4 regions of the Paenibacillus donghaensis genome follow, and region 3 is predicted to be linked to each of the others. Evidence: riboswitches for the same ligand, from Rfam matches in the RefSeq annotation. Region 3 holds a riboswitch; each other region holds the start of a gene.
The links. Region 3 has a riboswitch for cyclic di-GMP ahead of B9T62_RS35365 (transglutaminase-like domain-containing protein). Riboswitches for the same ligand answer to the same signal wherever they lie in the genome.
Positions count from the first base shown of each region.

Region 1: linked by a shared signal. The riboswitch ahead of B9T62_RS40335 (choice-of-anchor A family protein) and the one ahead of B9T62_RS35365 (transglutaminase-like domain-containing protein) in region 3 are both predicted to bind cyclic di-GMP.
Region 2: linked by a shared signal. The riboswitch ahead of B9T62_RS38075 (PA14 domain-containing protein) and the one ahead of B9T62_RS35365 (transglutaminase-like domain-containing protein) in region 3 are both predicted to bind cyclic di-GMP.
Region 4: linked by a shared signal. The riboswitch ahead of B9T62_RS33815 (anti-repressor SinI family protein) and the one ahead of B9T62_RS35365 (transglutaminase-like domain-containing protein) in region 3 are both predicted to bind cyclic di-GMP.

Region 1 covers NZ_CP021780.1:7,624,868-7,630,988, reverse strand. Annotated here, with positions in the region: gene B9T62_RS40335 (choice-of-anchor A family protein) at 1-2,309, opposite strand, end outside; cyclic di-GMP riboswitch class I at 2,411-2,500, opposite strand; gene B9T62_RS34610 (YhjD family protein) at 3,102-3,503, shown strand; gene B9T62_RS34605 (family 43 glycosylhydrolase) at 3,642-4,511, opposite strand; gene B9T62_RS34600 (carbohydrate ABC transporter permease) at 4,525-5,403, opposite strand; gene B9T62_RS34595 (ABC transporter permease) at 5,440-6,121, opposite strand, start outside.
Region 2 covers NZ_CP021780.1:8,442,357-8,448,477, reverse strand. Annotated here, with positions in the region: gene B9T62_RS38090 (discoidin domain-containing protein) at 1-783, opposite strand, end outside; gene B9T62_RS38085 (glycosyl hydrolase) at 839-2,362, opposite strand; gene B9T62_RS38075 (PA14 domain-containing protein) at 2,391-4,712, opposite strand; cyclic di-GMP riboswitch class I at 4,727-4,806, opposite strand; gene B9T62_RS38070 (sugar phosphate nucleotidyltransferase) at 4,944-6,121, opposite strand, start outside.
Region 3 covers NZ_CP021780.1:7,794,378-7,800,498, reverse strand. Annotated here, with positions in the region: rRNA gene B9T62_RS35370 (16S ribosomal RNA) at 1-1,329, opposite strand, end outside; gene B9T62_RS35365 (transglutaminase-like domain-containing protein) at 1,752-2,561, opposite strand; cyclic di-GMP riboswitch class I at 2,575-2,655, opposite strand; cyclic di-GMP riboswitch class I at 2,740-2,821, opposite strand; gene B9T62_RS35360 (class D sortase) at 2,939-3,607, opposite strand; gene B9T62_RS35355 (GtrA family protein) at 3,623-4,027, opposite strand; gene B9T62_RS35350 (glycosyltransferase family 2 protein) at 4,017-4,994, opposite strand; gene B9T62_RS35345 (phospholipid carrier-dependent glycosyltransferase) at 5,209-6,121, opposite strand, start outside.
Region 4 covers NZ_CP021780.1:7,468,333-7,474,453, forward strand. Annotated here, with positions in the region: gene B9T62_RS33810 (2-oxoglutarate dehydrogenase E1 component) at 1-1,266, opposite strand, end outside; cyclic di-GMP riboswitch class I at 1,578-1,662, shown strand; gene B9T62_RS33815 (anti-repressor SinI family protein) at 1,690-1,845, shown strand; gene B9T62_RS33820 (helix-turn-helix domain-containing protein) at 2,040-2,372, opposite strand; gene B9T62_RS33825 (TasA family protein) at 2,642-3,241, opposite strand; gene B9T62_RS33830 (TasA family protein) at 3,292-3,873, opposite strand; gene sipW (signal peptidase I SipW) at 3,970-4,557, opposite strand; gene B9T62_RS33840 (hypothetical protein) at 4,561-5,793, opposite strand.

The DNA of each region.
Region 1 (6,121 bases), 170 kb from region 3:
GTTGCTGTCGGTTCTGGTGTTGGTGCTACCGTCGGTGTCGGTGTTGGTGCTACCGTCGGTGTCGGTGTTGGTGCTACCGTCGGCGTCGGTGTTGGCTCTGCCGTCGGTGTCGGCGTTGGTGCTGCCGTCGGTGTCGGTGTTGGTGCTACCGTCGGTGTCGGTGTTGGTGCTACCGTCGGTGTCGGTGTTGGCTCTGCCGTTGGCGTCGGCGTTGGTGCTACCGTCGGTGTAGGTGTTGGCTCTGCCGTCGGTGTCGGCGTTGGTGCTACCGTCGGTGTCGGCGTTGGTGCTACCGTCGGTGTCGGTGTTGGTGCTACCGTCGGTGTCGGTGTTGGTGCTGCCGTCGGCGTCGGTGTTGGCTCTGCCGTCGGTGTCGGCGTTGGTGCTGCCGTTGGTGTCGGTGTTGGTGCTACCGTCGGTGTCGGTGTTGGTGCTGCCGTTGGCGTCGGCGTTGGTGCTGCCGTTGGCGTTGGTGCTACCGTCGGTGTCGGTGTTGGCTCTGCCGTCGGCGTCGGCGTTGGTGCTACCGTCGGTGTCGGTGTTGGCTCTGCCGTCGGTGTCGGCGTTGGTGCTACCGTCGGTGTCGGTGTTGGCTCTACCGTCGGTGTTGGCTCTACCGTCGGTGTCGGTGTTGGTGTTGGTGCTATCGTCGGTGTCGGTGTTGGTGCTGCCGTCGGCGTCGGTGTTGGCTCTGCCGTCGGTGTCGGCGTTGGTGCTGCCGTCGGCGTCGGTGCTACCGTCGGTGTCGGTGTTGGCTCTACCGTCGGTGTCGGTGTTGGTGCTACCGTCGGTGTCGGCGTTGGTGCTACCGTCGGTGTCGGTGTTGGCTTTACTGTCGGTGTTGGCTTCACTGTCGGTGTTGGCTTCACTGTCGGTGTCGGCTTCACTGTCGGTGTCGGCTTCACTGTCGGTGTCGGCTTCACTGTCGGTGTTGGCTTCACTGTTGGTGTCGGCTTCACTGTCGGTGTTGGTTTCACCGTCGGTGTTGGCTTCACTGTTGGTGTCGGCTTCACTGTCGGTGTTGGCTTCACCGTTGGCGTTGGCTTTACTGTCGGTGTTGGCTTCACTGTTGGTGTCGGCTTCACTGTCGGTGTTGGCTTCACCGTTGGTGTTGGCTTCACTGTCGGTGTTGGACACGGCGTAGCCGTTGGCTTCGGCGTGGCCGTTGGTTTCGGCGTAGCCGTTGGTTTCGGCGTAGCCGTTGGTTTCGGTGTTGCCGTTGGTGCTGGTGTTGCTGTTGGTGCTGGTGTTGCCGTTGGTGCTGGTGTTGCTGTTGGTGCTGGTGTTGCCGTCGGTTTTGGTGTTGCTGTTGGTGCTGGTGTTGCTGTTGGTGTTGCCGTCGGTTTTGGCGTTACTGTCGGTTTCGGCGTTACCGTTGGTGTTGCCGTCGGTTTTGGCGTGGCCGTTGGTTTTGGTGTTACTGTCGGTGTTGGTGTCGGCGTTGTTCCCGGATCATCGCCATCATACGGGTGATGGTGGAACTCTCCGTAGGCTCCTTTTATTGAAGCGGCGACCATCGTGCCATTAATCTGTCCATTGTTGAATTCAACCGCTGCACGCGGAGCAAGCATACTGCCCATAATATTGATGCCGCCTAATTCCATCTGGCTGGCCTGGTACACATTAAACAAGATTTTTCTGCTGTTGAGAGTGTTGTTGGGAAGAAAAGCAAAATTCTTCATATTTACGCTGGAACCGCTGATATTAATAATTGCTGTAGAACCTGAAGGAATGTTGATGGTGAAGCTAGTACTGCTGGATACATTGCTGCCCAGTACATCAAAGACATTAACACCTGGTTCGGTACCCGTTAAGGTAAGACCGCCATGTTTGAATTCAGTGCTGCCCGTTGCGGGATGAGCTGCAAGCTCATCTGACTTCGCACGCAAGGATTGGAAGGCAGCGGAGAAATCAATCGGGTAGCCCGTCGTCCTCGTTCCACCCTTCATAAGCGTTACATCACCGCTAAACTTCCCCCCATGCACAATGTTTCCATACACAGATCCGCCATTAAAAGCGAGATCCCCGCCTACAACAAGTGTGTGTGCCGATGGAATCTCGCCATCTGACAACCTGTCGCCCACGCTATAATTAGAAACATGCACATTGCCACCCGCAGCCATCCTCCCCTCTGTGTCTGAAAGGGTGGTGATATCCCCCAGCACAAACACATTGTATTTGCCGGCGATTCCCAGCAACGAAGAACCGCTTGCTCTGACAACACCATTACCCAGAGTGAAAAAACCACTGGTCGCCAGAACTATAGCCAGCGTTAACGAGAGCGCCGCTTTCAATTTTTTTCTCAGCATGAACACCTCCTAATAAAATATAATATTCGGAACAATGAATAGAACCGCCCGTCTCTTAAACTGCAAAATAAAAAGACTGCCACGAAGTAGATTTCTCTCTTCATGGCAGTCGGACGATCATTGCGCTAATACGGCGCTTTAGACTCCTGGCTTTGCGTCCCGTCCTTTCGAACGGTTTGCGATTATACATGATTATGTTATGGAGTCGCTTCAATTATGTATGAAATCATCGGGTCTATGACATTTGTTACTTTTGAACTAAACATAGTGTATCTGCTCTCCCCATGTATTGTCAATCTATTCCTTTTAAAACTTTTTCGCAGGTGTAATCCTTGCTCCCTCGGAAAATAAAGCGCTTCCAAAACTATCGCTGAATCCTTATTATATCCCTATTACCCTGGAATTTCGTCAGCGTCCTACAGCATGAGCAGGAGTCAACAGGTCCAAAGTCTCATCCAATTAAGTGCCGCCCACTTCCCAAGCGAACTGCTTATTAGAGCAGCTGGAACCAGCCAATCAACGACATCCACAGCGGAACGCTCAAGCACAGACCAAACATTAATCCACGGCGAAGGTTGCCTTCATGATTCATCCTCATTTTCTTTTTGCTCCTTTGGCCCATCAGCCCGATATATATTACTTTTTATTATTTCAATTTTAATATAAATGTATTCAACACTATTTGTTGTGAACAATGTCACATTATTTGAACTGTTTAGAAATACCATTGATTATTTTTCAGCAAAGAGGTTATGATACGAATATACGTTCGTATATTAGGTGGTGAAGGTTATGCACAGAGCAGACAGCAGGGACCATATGCTCGTGAAGTCCTATATTCTGCTTCCGCTGATCTTAAGTGCTTTTGAGCGGGATAGCGCCATCATGTCGGCACATCTGCGTACACCCGCCCCCTACCTGGAAGCCCTGAAGATCGCATCGTCCACAGCTACGGTAGACCTAAGAGACGTCCGGCAAGAAATGAGAACACGCGGAATCAAAGTATATGAGCAACATCGGCTTAAGATCGGCATTGAAGCAAAGTTTATCTGCAGGGGGTACCATGACCGCATGCTGCTGCTGAACGATATTATCGCCGCCCAGGCCGCAATCCATATGCGCCGCTATCTGGGTCTGGATATTTCTTCTTACAAGAGCTATGAGGAGCAATATCAGCTAAAGTCAAAAAAATAGGCCCCACCTTCTCCGGCAGGACCTGTCAACTATATACAAAACACTGGGGGTGTTTGGTAGTTCTTAGTATATCCCCCTAACCTGAAAACAAGCTGATTATCACATGAAAATAACATTAATTTTTTGAGTCCTAATTACCTAATCCACAGCTACAAAAGGACGTCCATCAGCAAACTGCACCACTGCCACACAGGTTTCACGCATCAGGCTGTGCTCGGGATCGGCAAGCCGGTGGTAGACCAGGTACCAGTCCTCTCCATGAGTGGTTAGTGAGGCATGTCCTGTACCCACCGCCTGCTCTGAAGCGAGCGTCAGCCGATTATTCTCGGGAACCTCGTAAGGACCGTAGATATGGCTGCTGAACGCATAAGCAATCTGGTAACGCGGATCACGGGTATCGTAATTGCTCCAGGTCAGCCAGTATAATCCGTCTTTTCTCTGCAGATGCGGCCCTTCATTGTAGATGGAAATGTCGAATTGTGCCGGATCGGCGCCCTTCGCCCGGTAGATCTGGTCCGAGAGCGGCAACGGCTCGCCTGCAAAAGAAATCATATCCTCCGCCAGCGGCGCAATCCAGCATTTCCCCTGGCCCCAGAGCAGATAAGGCTGTCCGTCCTCGTCCACGAACAGATCGGCATCAATGGATTGGCAAGCGTATTGGTCCTTGGTAATCAGCGGACGCCCCAGCAGATCCTTGAAGGGACCGGTAGGCGTATCGGATACGGCCACTCCTATCTGTGCTTCCGCCGTGAAATACATATAATATTTGCCCTTGTATTTGTTCACCCCCGGCGCCCAGGCCTGCGAGGAGGCCCAACTGACCTCCTGCAGATCAAGCGTTACCTGTGGCCCCTCCCAGTGGATCAGATCGCGGCTGTGGAACACATGAAACTTCTCATACTGCCAACCGTCGCTGTCCTTGGTCGGGTACAGATAATAATCGTCACCGTCACGCAGAATGAATGGGTCCGCCCAATAACCGGGTAAGACGGGATTATGGATATCCAAGTTGAGGTCCTCCTTATTCTTTCACCGAGCCCAGCGTAATGCCGGATACGAAATATTTCTGCAGGAACGGATAGATCACCAGGATCGGCAGCATGGTTACGACAATTTTGGCGGCATTGAAGGTGCGTTGCGAGAAGTTGATCAGATCCTCCGCCCTAGTTGTCGATGAAACGACCGGCTGCACCACCAGCTGCTGGATATACGTCTGCAGGGGAATGTTGCTCTGCTTGTTCATCAGAATCATTCCGTCAAAAAAGGCATTCCAATGGTTCACCACACTGAACAGCGTAACTGTGGCAATCGCCGGCAGCGCCAGCGGCACGGAGATGCGCAGCAGCATCCGCCAAGGACCGGCCCCATCCACCGTCGCCGCCTCCGAAATTTCTTTAGGCAGATTGCGGAAGAAGTTCATCAGCAGAATGACATTGAAGATCGGCACGGCCGTTGGCAGCGTAAGCGCCCAGATGGTATCGGTCAGCTGCAGATTCTTGATCACCATATACCAGGGAATCAGACCGCCGTTGAACATCATGGTGAAGACGATAATCCAGATATAGAGGTTCCTGCTCTTGAATTCCGAACGTTCCTTAGCCAGTGGGAAGGCCATCAGGATCGTAAGCACGAAGTTGATCGCTCCACCGATCAGCACCCGTTTGACCGAAACGCCAAAAGCATCAAAGAACCGGTGGTCGCTGAGCATATATTTGTAGGAATAGAACGTGAAGTCCACTGGAAACAAGGTCACCTGGCCGGCCGCCGCCGCCGATTTCCCGCTCAGCGAGAGCGAGACAATGTACACCAGCGGCAGCAGGCAGAGCAGTGTAATAACTATCATTAGCAGCAGCAGCAATACGTCTGTTGTTCTTATACGCCGTTTGACTGAAGGCAGCATGAGCGAACCCTCCTTTCCCTGCAAGCATAGCTTGTTCTAAAAAATACGATAGTTGGCATACTTGGCAGCCAGGCGGTAGGAGATGAAGATCAGCACAAAGCCGACCAGTGATTTCATGCTGCCGACGGCAGTAGCAAGCCCAAATTGGTATTGCACCAGCCCTATCCGGTACACATACGTATCAATAATATCGCCCGACTGGTAGACCAGCGGATTGTACAGGTTATAGATCTGATCGAATCCGGCGTTCAGCACCTGGCCGATATTCAGGGTAGTGATCAGCACAATCGTCGGCAGGATGCCGGGCAGCGTGACACTCCACATTTTGCGCAGCCGTCCGGCCCCGTCAATCTCTGCTGCTTCATACAGCGAGGGGTTGATCGCAGTCAGCGCGGCCAGGAAGATGATCGCATTGAAGCCAAATTCCTTCCACACATCACTGAGCACCACGACAATCGGAAACCAGAAATTGCTTCCCAGGAAAAATACCGATTCGCCGAACACCCCTTTTACCAGCTTGTTCACAATCCCCTGTGCGGACAGCATATCGGTCAGAATGCCGGCCAGAATGACCCAGGACAGAAAATGAGGCAGATAAATAATCGTCTGGAACCAGCGCTTCATGCGGTTGAACATCAGCTCATGCAGCAGGAGCGCCGTTCCTACAGGCACGATCACCTGCATAATCATTTTCAGAATCGAAATATACAGGGTGTTG
Region 2 (6,121 bases), 650 kb from region 3:
ATGGTTCACTGCACCTTCATCGAAATAAAACTGCTTATTGTTAACCATAGTCCCCGTCTGGATATAACTGCCGTGAATCGGCTCCTTGATCGGAGTCTTCAAGGATTCCAGGCTGAGGTTATCCCAGGTCCACCACGTATAGGGGTCCTCCTTCTCCGAGGAGTAGATCCCGCGGGCTGTCTGCAGCTTCAGCTCATTGGTGCCCTTCTGCAGCTGCTCCTTGGGGATATACAGCTCATAGGTTTTGCGGAAGCTGAATTTATTGTCTGTCCCCGATACTCCGGCGATCTGGATAATCCCTGACAGCTGCCGGTTGGAGAACACGCTCATCTGCGGAACCGATTTGTAGGCATCGGTAATGCTTACGCGAAATAAGACCCCGTTTGCCGGGATCTTATCGAGCTGGTACGAGATCCGCAGTTCAGGCTGGGTAGACCCGTTCAGCCCGGAGGGCAGCTGCTGAAGAACGGAAGATTTAGGCGTTGCCGATGTAATCGTGATGGCAGATTTCGGGGAAGCAGAGGATTTGGCGGCTGTGAATTCTCGCGCGGATTCATCGTGTGTGCCCAGCTTCCACAGGAACTCGCCCTCCGGAAGCTCCGGCCCGGCATCGTCAGCCACCGGGAGGTCAGCCAGTCCGGCATCCTCCACCACCTCGTCATGGGGCGTCCCGCCGCGTCCGAACACTGAGATGGACAATAGAAGCAGAACGGTCAGAGCTGCGAATTTGAGCAATAGCTTTATAGGTTTGATTCTGGTCTTTGGTCTGGTCCTTTTCCTCATGTCCATGTCCTCGCTTTCTTTCGGAATGTCAGAATGTCTTCCTATGAAGCTGCTTCTATTTTAGAAAAAGAGCCTTCTGCGGGATAATCGACTGCTTCTGGCGTGCGCTTTTCCACTGCAGCCGGATGCTTGCGTCTCCTCGGTTCTCGTAATATTCCACTTTGATATCGTACAGCGTGCCTGCAGTCAGAGTAATACTGCCTTCACGACCAACACCGCTCTGGTTCTGCCAGCTGTCGATAACCAGCTTCCCGTCGATCCAGACCCGCACTCCATCATCGGATGAAGCAGAGAAGGTGTATTTCTCGCTGTACACGGGTTTGACCTTTCCTATCCAGCGGATGGAGAAGCTGTCCTTGCCAATTCCCTCTGCCGGACCTTCCCCATGCCAATTGAAGTCAATATTGCTGTCCTTGCGAATGACTGCAGCTGTCCCGGACAGCTCCGCATTGTTGAAATATTCGCCGGTCAGTCCATTGCGGGAGACCGGAGCTATAGCGGCTTGTTCCGTGCGCACGAAATCTTCACGGGACACGGTATAATTGCTGCCCATAAAGCTCTTAATCTGCTGCATGTTGTTGTTCTCGGTCAGCATTTTGCCCCAAGTCATCATATAAACCCACTGGCTCTGTTTCTTGGCCAGCATAGCCGGGTCAGGCAGCTCTCCGCTCTCGCCGATGCCAATCGGCTTGCCGTCGGCAAGTTTAAGCAGGTTGTCGTAATAGGATTGTCTGAAGTCATTGTTGTAGATATCGGCAGCCAGTACATCTACCTTATCCGTTCCCGGATAATACGGCGCATACGGATCGGCCTCCTTGGTCGGCGCGTTCGGATTCCATACCCACAGCAGATTATCTAGCTTGTGCACATCGGTAAACCGTTCATACATAATGTTCCAGAGTACTTCGAAATTGTTCTTCTTGCCCCACCAGAACCAGCCGCCGTTCATCTCATGATAGGGCCGCCACATTACAGGTACACCCGCATCACGCAGCTCCCCCAGATATTCGGCGATATCATCAAGCTCCGCCACCAGGCTCTGATATTCCTTAGTACCTGGTGTGACATAGGCATTAAATTTGGCCTGGCTCAGATTCATCTGAACCCTGGACCATTCCGGAGAGGTGCCGGGCAGGCTCTGATGAAAAGTCATCGCCACGATGCCGCCGTCTTTATGCCATTTGATTGCGCTGGCTACAACTGCCTGACGCTGGGCGGCAATGGTTGCCGGGGACTGGTTATTCAATGCTCCCAGCTCATAGCCGTGCAGCACGGCTTGTTTGCCTGTAGCGCTCTTAAGCTTGCTGTTGAATTCATCCGGGCTCTCCAAGTAATCATGCTGGCCGGAGAGGATTCCCTTGCCGCTTAAATTGACCAAATCACGCAGCAGCTCACTGGCTTCATCGGATGCTTCGGGATTTACGGGAGCTATCGGCGCAGATGCGGGAACCTTGACTTCCGTCAAGGTGATATCCCCTGACTCTGTCAGATTCCTCGCCTCTGTCCAGTGTAATAGGGTCACCATAAGAATAACCGGCAATAGGGTCGTCAACAGCATATATTTACGGTAATTCTTCAAAGTATTCCTCCTTCTAAGCGGCTGTAAGTCAAACACCTGCAGGAAGGAACAGCGCACTCGCTGGTACGGTTCCTTTGGACTGACTGGCGCTTTCCCACATCAGACGCACTCTGGCATCACCCTGGTTCTCATAATATTCAACCTTAATCTCATACAGCTGGCCTGCGCTTAGACTGATCTCACCCACACGTTCGGTGCCGCTCTGCTTGGTCCAGCTGTCGATGATCAGGCTGCCGTCCACCCAGACTCGGATGCCATCATCTGATGTGGTATAAATCTGGTAGGTTTCACTGTACTCAGGTTTGATCAGTCCGCTCCAGCGAACGGAGAAGAAATCAATCCCGAGCAACGGGTCCGGCGAATTTTGCCGCCAGTTGAAATCAAGCTTGGCATCTTCACGCATCAGCACCGGGCTGCCCGACAGCTGCATATTGCTGAAATATTCGCCATACAGACCGTTAGCGGCAGGAGCGGCAGCTTCGGGAGATGCAGCCTGCTCTGGCATCGGCAATGGCATTGGCTCAGGCTGAGCTTCCATAACCGGCGGTAAGCTTTCGGCGGGGACCGGTGTTGGCGCTGCGGCTGGTACCGGTGCAGGCGTTGAGTCCGGTGTTGGTGCTGCAGTTGGTGTAGGCGTGGGCACTAAGGTCGGTTCAGCTGTTGGTACGGGCGTAGGCGCAGGCGTGGATACAGCCATCTCAAGCGAATTCGCAGCAGAAGTTGCCCCGTTAAACAATGCGCTCGCCGGAACGGTTACCTTCGCCTGGCTGGGACTCTGCCACATCAGCTTCATGCGGGCATCGCCCTGGTTCTCGTAATACTCCACCTTGATGTTATGCAGTTGCCCGGCTTGCAGGGCAATCGTGCCCATTCGCTCGGTGCCGCTCTGCTTAGTCCAGCTGTCGATAATCAGGCTGTCGTCCATCCAGACGCGAATACCGTCATCCGATGCCGTATAGATCTGATAGGTTTCACTGTAGAGCGGCTTAATCTGGCCGCTCCAGCGAATGGAGAAGTAATCCACGCCAAGCGATGAATCGGGCGCGCCCTGACGCCAGTTGAAATCAATGTTCTTATCATTGCGCACCAGTACTGGCGTTCCGCTAAACTGCATATTTCTGAAGTATTCGCCCGTAAGCCCGCTGGCCGGAACTACCGGATTACCGTCTACAGGCATGGGAGTTGGTGAAGGTGCTGCCGTAACCACAGGTCTCGGAGCAGTGGTTGGTGTAGGTGTAGGTGTAGGTGCAGGCGTGGCTGTCACCACCGGTGTTGCCGCTGGAGTTGCCGTAGCAGTCGGGAGCACCCCCGATTTGTATTTATCCCGGGTCAGCGTATAACTACTGTTCATGAAAGCATGGATGGTTTCCGTGCTGTTTTTTTCATATAACATCTTTCCCCAGTTCATCATATATACCCACTCGCTCTGCGATTGCAGCAGCTTCGCGGTATCCGGCATTTCTCCGTTCTCCCCAATGGCAATCGGCTTGCCGGCGGCCAGACTGAGCAGGCTGTCATAATAGTTCTGCTGGTAATCATTTTCGTATATGTCTGCTGCAAGAATGTCCACCTTATCCGCCCCCGGATAGGAATGGGAGTAGGGATCAGACCATACATTAGGCGCATTCGGATTCCACACCCACAGCAAATTGTTCAATTTATGAACGTTAACAAAACGGTCATACATAATATTCCACAGGTCAGGGAAGTTCGTTTTGCGGCCCCACCAGAACCAGTCGCCATTCATCTCATGGTAGGGTCTCCACAATACCGGTACACCGGCATCACGCAAGCGTTTGAGAGATACCGCGACCTTGTCTAGCTGGGCAATCAGGTTATTATACTGAGGAGTGCCGGGAGTTACATATTTATTGAATTCGCTCTGACTAAGCCCTCTATGCACATTGGACCAGTCATAAGAGGTTCCGGGCAGATTGGCATGGAAGGTCATCGCTACAATCCCGCCGTTTCGGTTCCAGTTGATCGCACTGTTCACCACATTCTGGCGCTGCCAGGCCAAGGTGCCTTCGGTTTGCCCGCTGATTCCTCCCAGCTCATAGCCGTGAAGCGCAGCATATTGTCCGCTTGTATTCTTCAGCTTGTTGTTCATCTCGTCCGGGCTCTCCAGGTAGTCATGCTGGCCGGCAAGAATGCCTTGTCCGGACACAGCGTTCAGATATTCTAGTAGTTTAACTGCTTGGGGGGAAGCTTCACGGTTTACGGGGGGCATGGAATTTAGAGCCCCTGCATCTACAGAAGGAATCATCCCTCTGCCCCAGGGAATAGCAGTCATAAATAAGGCAACAGCGGCCACAATAAACAATAGTCGATACGTGCGGTAAGATCTCAATTTCATCTCTTCCTTTCGGTAGCCAGGCTGCCACTCTTGCGAAGGCCCTATAGCTTTGCGTCCCAGTCTTTCGACAGGTTTGCCTTTATCGTTATTGAAGGATTGATCCCTCTAACCGTAAGTATCGACTCTATTTAGTTTTTATTTAGGTCATTAATTGACTAATTTCGAAAAATAAGGCTTAAGACCTGTTTTGAATCCGTTTTATTTGTTTAAATAGTTAGTTTGGACCTAAGATATAAACTGCTGTAATTCGATATCTTCCCAGTTCAGGGTGATGCGGATATTATCCTCTTCCACCAGCTCCGAGCCAGTCTGGACCTCAATAAACTCCATATCCGTCACCGCCAGAATCGCATGCTTAGTGCCCTGCGGAATACGGACCACATCGCCCGCCTTCACATTATGCATCTTCTCATTCAGCACAATGCTCGCTTCTCCGCTGACGATTGTCCAGATCTCACTGCGCTTGTGATGCAGCTGATAGCTGATGTTCTTGCCCTCGGAGATAAAAATCCGCTTCGTCAGCACCTCATTGCCCTCATCATATTTCACATAATCAATCACTTTATAATGGCCCCAGCGGCGCTCCTCGTACATCGGTCTTTGTTCAAAAGCCTTCAGCACTTCCTTGATTCTCGGGCTTTCCGCCTTGTGGGTCACCAGAATGCCGTCCGGGCTGGCAGCAATGATCAGATCCTTCGCCCCGATCACCGTGATTGGAATATCCAGCTCATTGATCAGGCAGGTACCTTCCGAATCGGCGGTCACAAATCCTTTGCCCACATGGTTGCTGGTCATCTCCTCGGTCAGAGTGTTCCAGGTGCCAAGGTCTTTCCAGAATCCGTCGTACGGCTGCACCACGATATTCTCTTCCTTCTCTACCACTTCGTAGTCGAAGCTGATCGACGCCAGCAGCTTATATTGCTTCTGCAGTTCTTCATAATTCAGCGGCAGCCCCTTGCGCTGCAGGATATCAAGCAGATACCCCAAGCGGAAGGCAAACACGCCGCAGTTCCACAAGGCATTGCGGCTTATGAGCTCTTCGGCCTGCTTACGTTCCGGCTTCTCCTGAAAATGACTGACCTGCATGTACCCGCCCGGCCCGGCTTCGGCGCTGGTAGGGATAATATAGCCGTATTTCTCCGACGCGTGCTCCGGCACCACGCCAATCAGGGCCAGATTCGCCCCGCTATCCTGCATGGTCTGCTCCAGCTGGGCCACCGCCTGGAAGAAGGAAGCCTCCACATAGGGATCCACCGGCAGGATCGCTACCGTCTCGGCCGGGGATACACCAGCCACCGAATACAGATAGGCCGCTGTCAGCGCAATTGCCGGGAATGTGTCCCGCCGCGCCGGCTCCACAATAATCGGAACGTCATGCCCCAGCTGGCTCTGGATCATCTCCA
Region 3 (6,121 bases):
AGCCTGCAATCCGAACTGAGACCGGCTTTGTTGGGATTCGCTCCACCTCGCGGTTTCGCAGCCCTTTGTACCGGCCATTGTAGTACGTGTGTAGCCCAGGTCATAAGGGGCATGATGATTTGACGTCATCCCCACCTTCCTCCGGTTTGTCACCGGCAGTCTGCTTAGAGTGCCCACCATCATGTGCTGGCAACTAAGCATAAGGGTTGCGCTCGTTGCGGGACTTAACCCAACATCTCACGACACGAGCTGACGACAACCATGCACCACCTGTCTCCTCTGTCCCGAAGGCCGCTGCTATCTCTAGCAGATTCAGAGGGATGTCAAGACCTGGTAAGGTTCTTCGCGTTGCTTCGAATTAAACCACATACTCCACTGCTTGTGCGGGTCCCCGTCAATTCCTTTGAGTTTCAGTCTTGCGACCGTACTCCCCAGGCGGAGTGCTTACTGTGTTAACTTCGGCACCAAGGGTATCGAAACCCCTAACACCTAGCACTCATCGTTTACGGCGTGGACTACCAGGGTATCTAATCCTGTTTGCTCCCCACGCTTTCGCGCCTCAGCGTCAGTTACAGCCCAGAAAGTCGCCTTCGCCACTGGTGTTCCTCCACATATCTACGCATTTCACCGCTACACGTGGAATTCCACTTTCCTCTTCTGTACTCAAGCCACCCAGTTTCCAGTGCGACCTTAGGTTGAGCCCAAGGTTTAAACACCAGACTTAAATAGCCGCCTGCGCGCGCTTTACGCCCAATAATTCCGGACAACGCTTGCCCCCTACGTATTACCGCGGCTGCTGGCACGTAGTTAGCCGGGGCTTTCTTCTCAGGTACCGTCACTCCGGTAGCAGTTACTCTACCGGACGTTCTTCCCTGGCAACAGAGCTTTACGATCCGAAAACCTTCATCACTCACGCGGCATTGCTCCGTCAGGCTTTCGCCCATTGCGGAAGATTCCCTACTGCTGCCTCCCGTAGGAGTCTGGGCCGTGTCTCAGTCCCAGTGTGGCCGTTCACCCTCTCAGGTCGGCTACGCATCGTCGCCTTGGTGAGCCGTTACCTCACCAACTAGCTAATGCGCCGCAGGCCCATCCCTTAAGGGCAGATTGCTCCGCCTTTCATCCTCGGTTCAGGAGAACCAAGGAATTATCCGGTATTAGCTACCGTTTCCGGTAGTTATCCCAGGCTAAGGGGCAGGTTGCCTACGTGTTACTCACCCGTCCGCCGCTGAATCCTGTTGAAAGCAAGCTTTCAACAAAACTCCGCTCGACTTGCATGTATTAGGCATGCCGCCAGCGTTCGTCCTGAGCCAGGATCAAACTCTCCAAATTGGTTTTATCGGATAAATCCGATAAAGTATTGAAAAGAGCGATATGCTCAATTTGAAACATCTGACGAGAATTTGCATTCTCTACCGACAAGCTTCACTTGCGTGAAACTCATCTTCTTTTGGATTTTACTTTCGTAAAATCCCACTCACTCGTTGTTCAGTTTTCAAAGATCAAGTTCTCGTTGTCAGTGATGTTTGCGTCACCAGCAACTCTTATAATATATCATATTGTTTCGGGCGATGCAAGCTTTATTTTTGAGAACAATTTATCAAGTTAATCATTCTCTAAATTTCCTGACACGCTCTAACAACGCTTACCTATAATACCCCATCCCCCTAGTAAAAAGCAACCCCTAATTCAAAAGAAAAACAACCCGCTTAAAATTCAGCAGGTTGTTTATTATAAACTAATGTTGTATCCGTTTAGTAGAACTTCACTGCGCTATATTTACTGGCAACCTTGGTCAATTCGTTTGATTTGCCGTTCTTGCCCAGACCTGCATCAACAGTTGTATCAATAATAACCCATTTGCCATCAAGGAATACTTCATTCCAAGCGTGATATTGAGCTACATAACTAGTATTCCCCATAACCAGCTTGGCAGGGATGTCCACACTGCGCAGCATAGCTGCAAACAGGGAAGAATAATCATAGCAAATGCCTTTCTTGCTGGTAAGGGTGTTGTCGATATTGGGAATGTAATCTGTTGTTACACTGTTTGCGAGTGAATAATCATATTTCACATTCTCCACAACGTAGTTATAGATAGCCTTGACTTTCTCTTGATCAGTCGTCTTGCCTTGGGTAAGCTGTTTGGCTTTGAGGATAGCTTTATCTGAGGAGTTCCATTTCACATTCTGAACGGAGCTCAAATATACGGAGTTCTTGTTATTGGTTGATACATCCACTACTTCGCTGTGGACTGCTTTGTATTTGTTACCAGTGGTGTTCTCTAGGACAGATACCTTGTAAGAGCCATCTCCCTGCTGCAGCGGAAAAGATTCTGCCTTGTTGGAGCTGTAGAGATTGTAAGTATAACTACTGTTGTCCTTGGTTATCATGACCTTGATACGCTTGTCCTTAGGAACGTCATAGTTAATTCCGATTACCCCTTGGTTCAGGTTGGATGTGTTCAGCCAGTTGGAATCTACACTAGCGGCTTCAACCGTAGTGCTATGAAAGGACGCTGTTACTACAAACAATGATATTAACACAGCATAAAATTTCTTCATGGATAAAACTCCTTTCGGTAGCTGGCTGCCATCCTTACGGGAAGGCCCTTTAGCTTTGCGTCCCTGCCTTTCGACAGGTTTGCCGTTATCGTATAAGCTTTATCTACTACAGCTTGTACACTATGGATTAAATTAATAGGATAGATTTCCTATTGAGCAAACAAAAAAAGCCTCATCTTTCGGTAGCTGGCTGCCATCCTTGTGGAAAAGGCCCTTTAGCTTTGCGTCCCTGCCTTTCGACAGGTTTGCCGTTATCGTGTTTAGCTTTTATAGTCTAATTCTATCATATTTTTGTTTATATACAAGAGTCCAAGCACTAGTTTCCTAGCATTATATTTAAAATTTGCCGTTTGATCTGTTTCAACGGGACCTTGGATCTATGGATTGGGTAATTTGGCATGTACAATCAACCGGTGGGTAGGATTTACAAGTGGATCACATGTAATCAACGTAAGAATAGAGTCCTTATCATTGCCGTTAAGCACGGATACATCCGTGGGTTCTACGACGGAAATATTGTACACCTCGTAATTATAGGTCTTATCCTTCGTCCTCACGGTGATGGTATCACCCATCTCCACCTCATTTAGCCTGTTAAACAGCCGACCTGTAGTTCTGGCCCTATGCGCAGCTATCGCTGCATTGCCCTTCTCCCCCAATGAAGCCGTCTCCTTCATGTGAGCCGCTGCATGCTTCATATTTGCTTGAGTCGCACCCTCCAGAACGGGAAGCTTCAGATCAATCTTGTCAATTTCTATAATAGCCATCACTTGTCCGCCCGGCTCCATCGTTTCCTGCTTGGTCTCCTTCTGAGCCTGGTCTGCCTCATTGAGAGCGGACTCATCCGCCAGCACCCTGGTCACTTCAGCGTAACTGCTGGTTAAGCCCGACTGTGCCTGCGGCTCACTGTCACTATTGTCACTGTAGCTCTGCAGAGCGTCCTCGAGCAGCTTATCCTGCTGCCTGTCGTTATACCATTCATTGGCCTTGGGAAATAAAATCACAAGAATCCCGGCCAAAATAAGAAAATACGATAGTTTGCGCATTCTTCTCCCACCTCCTTAGAAGACCCATTTGCGGCTTCCCACAAAATTAATAATAACAGTAACAAACGTAACCAGCACCTTGGCCAGCAGTACCTGAATCTGAAGCTTGTCTGTCAGCAGATGCATCAGCAGCAGTGAAATCCCGAGCACAACCAGATTCAGCATGATAAACCTCACCAGCTGCATCCGGTCAAACCCTTCGCCGGCTACGCGGCTGCGGTCCTTGAAGGTGACTTTTTTGTTCAGTATGAAGCTGTTTGCCGTACCCGCACTATAGGAGATAACCTGGGCCAATGAATAGGCCATCCCCAAAGAATGCAGCAAGGTGAAAATCACGAAATCAATCAGCGTGTTCACCAGGCCTACAGCATTGAACTTCAGAAACTGGATCACTCCGGCGCGGAGATTCTTATCTGACATGCTCCTCTTCCTTCCGGTTGTCCATGGACTCATTCTCTGCATACCCTTGGGTCTCACGTACAATATACAAGGGTCTGTCCTTGGATTCATCATAGATTCGTCCGATATATTCACCGATCACGCCCAGCAGCATCAGCACAATTCCATTAAAGAGCAGGTTGACGCCGACAATGGAGGCCCAGCCCGGAATCGTCCAGGAGGTGAACATCTTCTGAAAGAGCACAAAGAACAGATAGATGAAGCTGGAGAAGGATAGGAAGAATCCGATATAGGAAGCGATTTTGAGCGGCTTATGGGAGAAGGAGGTGATGCCGTCCAGGGCGAAGCGGATCATTTTTTTGAGCGGATATTTGGTCTCCCCGGCAAAACGCTCCTCACGGACATATTCGACCATCGTCTGACGGAAGCCCACCCAGCTGACCAGACCTCTGACGTAGCGATTCTTCTCCTTCAGTCCGCGCAGCACGTCGCACACCTTGCGGTCGATCAGACGGAAGTCGCCGGTATCGGTGGGAATCTCCACACTGGTCATGCTGCTGAGCAGTCTGTAGAACAGCTTGGCTGTCACTTTTTTGAATATCGTCTCGCCATGACGTTTCAGACGTTTCGCATAAACAACATCATACCCTTCCTTCCATTTGGCGATCATCTGCAGAATAACCTCCGGCGGGTCCTGCAGGTCGGCATCGATGACCACCACGGCCTGCCCTTCGGCATAATCCATTCCGGCTGTGATCGCCACCTGGTGCCCGAAATTTCTGGAGAAATCAATCAGCTTGACGTTCTCATCCCGGCTGCTGATCTTGCGCATCAGCGCTGCGGTACGGTCGCGGCTTCCATCATTGACGAACACCAGCTCATAGGTATCGCCGCTGCCATCCATCACCTGCTTCAGACGCTCATAGGTATGAGTGATCACTTCCTCCTCATTGAACATCGGTACAATTACACTGTATCTGGCTTTCACCTTGGTTCCTCCTAACGATTGTTCGGCCTAACGCCGCGTAAGCTGTACTAACAAGTAGAAACGGCTTCACCGTCCTTCAAAGGACGGTATCCGTTTCAGCGAGAAAGAGAAGGAGCATTTATAGCGTGAACATATAAATACTTATCTTTTGAATAGAAACCCGCTCTGCAAAAAGGAATGCGCTTGGCGAGTTTCTATCCATCGATCTTGTACTCTAAAATACCCAGGACGGGAACCAGCGCAGCAGGGTTGTGACATAACTTCCGCTGACCACCATACCCGATAGTACCGGATAAAACGCCACAAACAACAGAGCGGCCACTGCCACATAAACATAACGCAGGGTCTTCGCCTTGGCATATTTGCCCTCAAGCAGCTGCATGACATAAACAATGCCAAGAATCATAAACGGAACCATTGCAAAGTAATGGTATAGGAAGGTCTCGCGCGGCACAAGCATCCAGGGAACATATTGCGAGAAAAACGCAATCCAGATCATGTACAGGTTCTTGTCCTTGCGCTTCAGGGTCAGCCATAGTGTACCCAGCATAGCGAAAATCCCGGTCCACCAGATCAACGGATTGCCCATCGTCACAATACTGCTGACCTTTCCTGCAGGCAGGCCTTCACCACCGCTGTAGAACCAGACCGGCCGTTTCATAAACGGCCATTCCCACCATGAGGAAGCAAACGGATGCGTGGCTACCAGCTGACTGTGATAGTTGTACATATTCTTCTGGGCATCGATCAGCCCTTTGAAGGTGAAGCCTTCGCTTGAAGCCGACAACGCCGGCCAGAAGGACAGGCTGTAGATCAAGGCCGGAATGATTACGAAGAACACCACACAGCTTGCCAGCGTAATGATCGTATTCTTCCAGAAGGAGCGTGCTGCTACGCGGCAAGCTGCCGTCAGCTCCCCGTCCTTAAGCTTGCCTTCGGCCAGCACCCGTCCCGCCGCCTGTGATTCTTTATACCGCTGGAACAGCGAGAGTGCCAGCATAATAGCCAGCCCTACACCGCCATAAGCAACAATCCACTTGGAGGCCACCCCAATCCCGAAGAAAAGACCGGAAAGAAATAACGGCAGCAAGGTCTTGGCCAGCGGCTGCCGGTAGAAGCTTCGGGTG
Region 4 (6,121 bases), 330 kb from region 3:
TTCGTAGCCTTTGGCCAGATCACTTGCATAATGGGTTGATCGGGAATCTTCGCTCTCTGTAGTAAAGCCTATGCGGTTGTTGACGATGATATGGATCGTTCCACCATTCTGATACCCATGCAGCTTGCCGATGTTCAGCGTCTCGGCTACGATGCCTTCTCCTGGAAAAGCAGCATCCCCATGCATCAGCACAGCCATAGCCTTGCTGGTGTCGAGCTTCGGCAATCCGGGTGACTTGCGGTCCTCCTGGGCAGCACGGGTGAAGCCTTCGACCACAGGGTTGACGAACTCCAGATGGCTTGGGTTGTTGGCAAGCGTCAGCCGGGTGCGGACAGTCTCGCCTTCACGTACGGCACGGTCGGCACCCAGATGGTATTTCACATCGCCGGACCAGCCGTAGTTAATGCCCATCGACCCTTCGGAAGGGAACAGCTCCTTATTCGGAGAGTGATGGAATTCCGAGAAAATAATATCATAAGGCTTGCCCAAAATATGGGCCAGCACATTAAGACGTCCCCGGTGGGCCATGCCCATCAGGATATGCTCTGCACCGTCATGGGCGGCGGCGCGTACGATTTCGTCAAGCATCGGCACAAGCGCGTCGTTGCCTTCCAGACTGAATCGCTTCTGGCCCACGAAGGTCTTGTGCAGGAACGTTTCGAATTGTTCTACCTCGATCAGGCGCTTCAGCAGCTCTTTGCGCTCATTGTTGTTCAGCGGAGCAGGGGAACTGGCCGATTCGGCTTGGCTGTTCAGCCAGCGCAGCTCCTCTTCCCCGTGAACATGCCCGAACTCGTAGGCAATCGTCTGCGTATAGACCTGCCGCATGCGGTGCACGGCATCCCAGCCGTTGCGCACATTCTTGGGTGCATTCTCCCAGAGCAGCGATGCAGGCAGGGCCATCAGGTCCTCACGGGTCAGCTCGTAGGTCTCATGATCGAGCCACTTGGCCATCGGATTGTGATCCCGCTCCAGCGGGTCGATATTAGCGGCCATATGGCCATATATTCGAATATTGGTGATTAGCTTGGAGGCTTTGACTGCCTTCTTCAGCCATGCTGTATCGCCCGTAGGTACAGGCTGAGGAGGCTGGTCGGCACCGGCCGTAAGCGGCGGTGGCCCTGATAGAATAAACAGTTCGCGGTAATTGGCCTCTACCGAGGCGGGGTCGTTAAGAAACTGGTCGTATTTCTCCTGAATATAGCCCAGGTTGGGTCCATAATACTTGGTCCAAACGGATTCGTTATAGGGCTCATTAGCTGCCATGGATAGATCCTCCCAACGGATGAACTCCGATATTCGGAGCTGCAATGATTGCGGTTTCATTCCTTACCTTATTGTGCTACTTTCAGGCCCTGTAATCAATTCATACTTTCGTCCAATCCGTTCGCAAAACGATATGGTTCATCTTGCATTCTCTATATTTCTATAACTATGCCAAAATATGATAGAATTTTCCGCTTGAATCAATGAAAAAAATTCCAGAAAACGACACACTTTTCCGTATTGATCTTGTATAATGTACTTGCGGATAACGGTTTTTTATAATCATTAGCCAGATCCTTTCATGCAAAGGGTCCAGTAAAGGGTAAACCTGCCGAAAGACAGGGGCACAAAGTCGCGGGTCTAAGGTAGAAATACTAAGACAGCCGGACTGCCTGGGGACGCGGAAATCTAGGAGGAGATTTTTTGGATAAGTCCAACCAGGGGAAAGATGGAGTTCTGAAGACGATGGATCTGGATGCGGAATGGATTCACCTCATGCTGGTAGCCAAGAAGGCTGGCATACAAGCAGAGGAGATCCGCCGCTTTTTTGCAGAGAAAGCTTGCCGTGTCATTGTGTAGGACGGGTGAAGAGCTCTGGGATGTTGCATACCAGAAGAGGCACAGCGATTCGTCGCTGTGCCTCTTCCGGTTTACGACCAAGGGCTGAAGTATTTTTAAAAAGATAAGAATTTATATGCATCGCGCAATGAAATTAGCCTTCTCTTTCTCGCAGAAACGGATGCCGCCTCTTGCAGAGGACGGCGAAGCCGTTTCTACTTGTCCTTGTGTTCCAGGCGCCATTTCTGATAGTCGAGGAATTCCTTGAATTCCCGCTTGCTTATACCTGAAGCCATCGCTTCCTGAACCAGCCCGAACCATTCGGCATCCAACGGGGACTCCCCGTCTTCGGCCACCTCGCCGTATAGCAGAGCATGTACAGATACCTGAAGCGCATCGGCGATCTTTTCAATGAACTGAATGGAGGGATTGGATTGAATATTTCTTTCGACATTGCTCAGATACGATTTCGCTACATTAGCCTTGTCTGCAAGCTCGGACAACGACAGCCCCTTCTCCAGACGGAGATGGTGGATGCGGCCTCCCATATGATCAGGCACGATAACAACGCCCCTCCGTACTTTTTGTAAATATAAGGATTTATATGTTTTACGTTATAAATCATCCTTATATTTCTCGCTGAAACGCCCCGTCCTATAAAAGGACGGCGAAGCCGTTTCCACTTGTCTAGTATAACAAATATCGGCAATTCCGACAAAGCGCGTGGAAATTCAGGTAATGCGCGTATCATTGCTAAAAAAACGGCAGCTCCGGCCCGGACTAGGGCTTGGATCTGCCGTTTTTTATAAGAGGGTTATTAATTTGTTCTAATTTCCCCCAAGCCCTGCAGGGCGTTGAAGGTCCAGCTCAGGCTGATGCCGTCTCCCTGGAATTCATTCTGGTCAGCGTTGTTGTCGGCAAACTCAAAGGCTACTTTGAAATCCTTGGAGGACCCGGCTGCAATGCCGTTGCTGAATTCAGGCAGCGTAGTGAGATTCAAGGTATTCAAGGCCTTCAGTTCAGCGAAAGTAAGGGTAGTCTCAATCTGGTTAGTAATTGCTCCGCTCGTATAGCTGCTCTTGAGAATATGGATCTTGAAATGTTTGCCTAGATCGTCCGCATTGGCCGGTGCACCTTCGCGGTTCGTTACCGTATATTCCGATTTCAGGCTTAGCCCTTTGATATCCAGGGAGCCGTCATTCTTAAGCTTGAAGCTGCGGACGGCGATATCGCCGGGCTTCAGATTGTTGAGTGGAATAAACTGGGTAGGATCAGTGTTCAGGTCGAGGGTTCCGGCCGCGAAGGTTGCGGTTGTTTGTGCAGTATCACTGAAGTAGGCGAAGGTGCCTCCCCCGATTAAAGACAATCCCAGAGCTGCTGATGCTATGCCAAGACCCAGTGTTTTTTTGATACCCATATTGATGTTTCCTCCTTAGATTTATATTGATTTATTAAATTTGTATTGTTTTATTTGTAGACGCCTGCTCCTTGGCTTGCCTCGAAGGTCCAGGTCAGGTTCAACTCGTCGCCTTGATAATAATTCTGCGGGGTCAGGTTTTCTTTGAAGAAAAAGCTCACGTACAGCTTGTCGCTGGTATTTGCCTTGATCCCTGATTTTTCGCCCCATAAGCCGGTTTTGACCAGATCAGGTGTTATTTTCTCCAGATCGGCAAGCGATTTGACCAGGACAGGGATACTGTTCTTGTCATCATTGATCATAATCGTAACAATGATATCTTCCTTCAGATTGTGGCTGCCGTTATTGCCGTTCAGATCGTTTACGGTAGGTACAGTCTTAAGCAGCACCTTGGTGATGTCCAGAGAGCCGTCGTTCTTCAGCCAGAACGTTTTGTTAATGGTGTCCCCGGGCTTCAGATTGTTGAGGTTCACGAAGATGGATGGATCGGAGGTCAGGCTCAATGTTCCGTTGTTAAAAGCAGCGTTGGTCTGGGCGGTATCGCTGAAATAAGCGAAGGTGCCGCCGCCGATCAGGGTCAGGCCCAAAGCTGCTGAAACGACACCAAGACCCAGTGTTTTCTTTACATTCATTTGTTCAACCCTCTCTTGTGCTTCTGAATTATAAGACTGGTCTTGCGGCGATGCATATGTGTGCTCCACGTTACGTAAACGGGAGGAGACAACGAATTAATGAAGCGGATCGGGCACGGTTTCTGCGGCGGCAGGCACACTGTTTTTGCGCTCCAGCACGGATACGGCCTTCCAGGAGGTGTAAAGCGCGTAGAGCAACAGCAGCAGCCCCGGAACAATCATCAGCAGAATACTGCCTGCTTTGGAGACGGCGAAATTCATGGCATAACCGACATAAGGCACAGTAATTCCGGTATATTGGCCTACGACATTAGTCGAGAAAACAGGAGCAGAATCGGCGGCATCATTGGCATCGCCTTTGGTGGTATAGGTAGCTTGATTCAGCGCGGAATTCATCTGCACATCAACAATACGGTGGGTGATCAGCCGGCTCTCCTCATCCATGAAGGTGATCACATCGCCTTTCTGGAAGCGGGTCATGTCACCGCCGGGCTTCAGCGCAACTACAGAACCGGTATGGATGCCAGGCTCCATGGAGCCGGATAGTACGGTTTTGATCTGATAGCCGAAGAGCGAAGGCTCACCGCCGGAGGCTTTGGAGATGACCACGGCAACCACCAGGACCAGAAACAGCATAAACATCAGGGTGGTCAGGGTATTGGTAATTATTTTTTTGACACGCATCGTTCATTCGCCGCCTTCTTCGGGAATAGGAGTTGGAGTTGGAGTTGGAGCTTCGGCTGGTGCAGGCGTGGCCTGTGGAGTGTTCTCTGCCAAGTCTGCTGCTGGTTCAGCCGGTCCATTCGGTGTTTCGCCGGCTGCCGTCCCGGGCGATGGGCTGGGCTGTTCTTGAGCTACGGGCTCAGGAACGGTCAGTTCATCATCGAGAGTAGGGGTCACAGTTGGTTTGCTGTTGTCGTCCGCAGCTTGTTCTTCGTTCACCGCTGCAGGCTGTTCTTTGTCTTTGTCTTTCTGTAATTTCTGCTCTTCCTCAGCCTTCCGGGCTTCTTCGGCTTTCCGGGCTTCCTTAGCCTTCCGGGCTTCTTCGGCTTTCCGAGCTTCTTCAGCCTTCCGGGCTTCCTCCAGCTTCTCCTGCTCCAGTAGTGCGGTCCGGGCTTCCTCCACTTGCTGCTGGCGGCTGTGCAAGCTGTCCAGGCTGGATGCCAGGCGCTTGCCGCTGTTCTCCAGCTCTGCCTGCAGTTGCTCATAACTGGAGAGCAGCTGTGCTGACATTGCCGGGCCTTCGGCCCCCGCTGCGCTTATAGCTGAAGGATAAGCTGCTCCAGAACTGAAGTAGCCGGTGGTTTCATCCGGCGGTTGGTTGCCGCTGAACATGATGCCGGGAGAAACGCTGCCCCATTGCTGAATGGAGGTTAAATAGCGGAGGATTCCGTTCAGCGTATCCATCAGCGGCTCGGACAGCACCCCGCTCTGATTGACATGCTGCTCGAATTCCTGGAAGAACTGTGCGTCACGGATCTCCAGACAGCCTGGCTCAAGCTCGATCATATATCCTCCAATTTGCGCCAGCAGCTGCGCTGCGCTGCCAAGCTCCTGCAGAATTTGCTGCCAAATGTCCCTGTTCACGCTGCGCTGCTGTTCTATGGCAGCTATACCGGCATTGGCTGCAGACATTTGCGAGCTAAGGAGCGCTGCGGTCTGCTCTAATTCGTCCAAGGACAGTCCGCTGATATCGGAAGCATCTCCGATGTCTACAGCAGGTGAGTGTCCGGCGAGTGCTGCCTTCAGCAGGGCGATCCGCTGGATATGGCCGCTGAACTCGCTGAGCAGCTGCTTGATTTGACCGGGGAACACTTCACACAGCTCTATCGGATTGTCCAACTGCTGCCCCGAACTGTAACCGCCATAAGTGCTCCCGATCTGGCTGGAAGTATAGAAGAGAAGGATGGAGACTGCCATGCCTGATTGCAGCACCCGCAGGCCGGTTTTCTTCTTGCGTGTTCTTTTTCTGGCTGCTCTTGGGTACAGAGGAAGGCCTCCTCTCGTGATGGTTCTGATATGCAAAAGTTCGTTATTCGCTATAAGTGTTCTTTATAAAGAACAACTTCGTAAGCAAAGCATACACTAAAGACCCAAGAAATGAAAAACGCGATCTAAGGCTAAAATTCCTTTATAAAGAACGAATATATCTGTTTTTCGCGTACTATCTCCTATAATCATTAATTTACATGAAATATTCTTAATAAAGAACGAAAATGTTTGTCTGCAAGTAATCTTTTCAACTTCG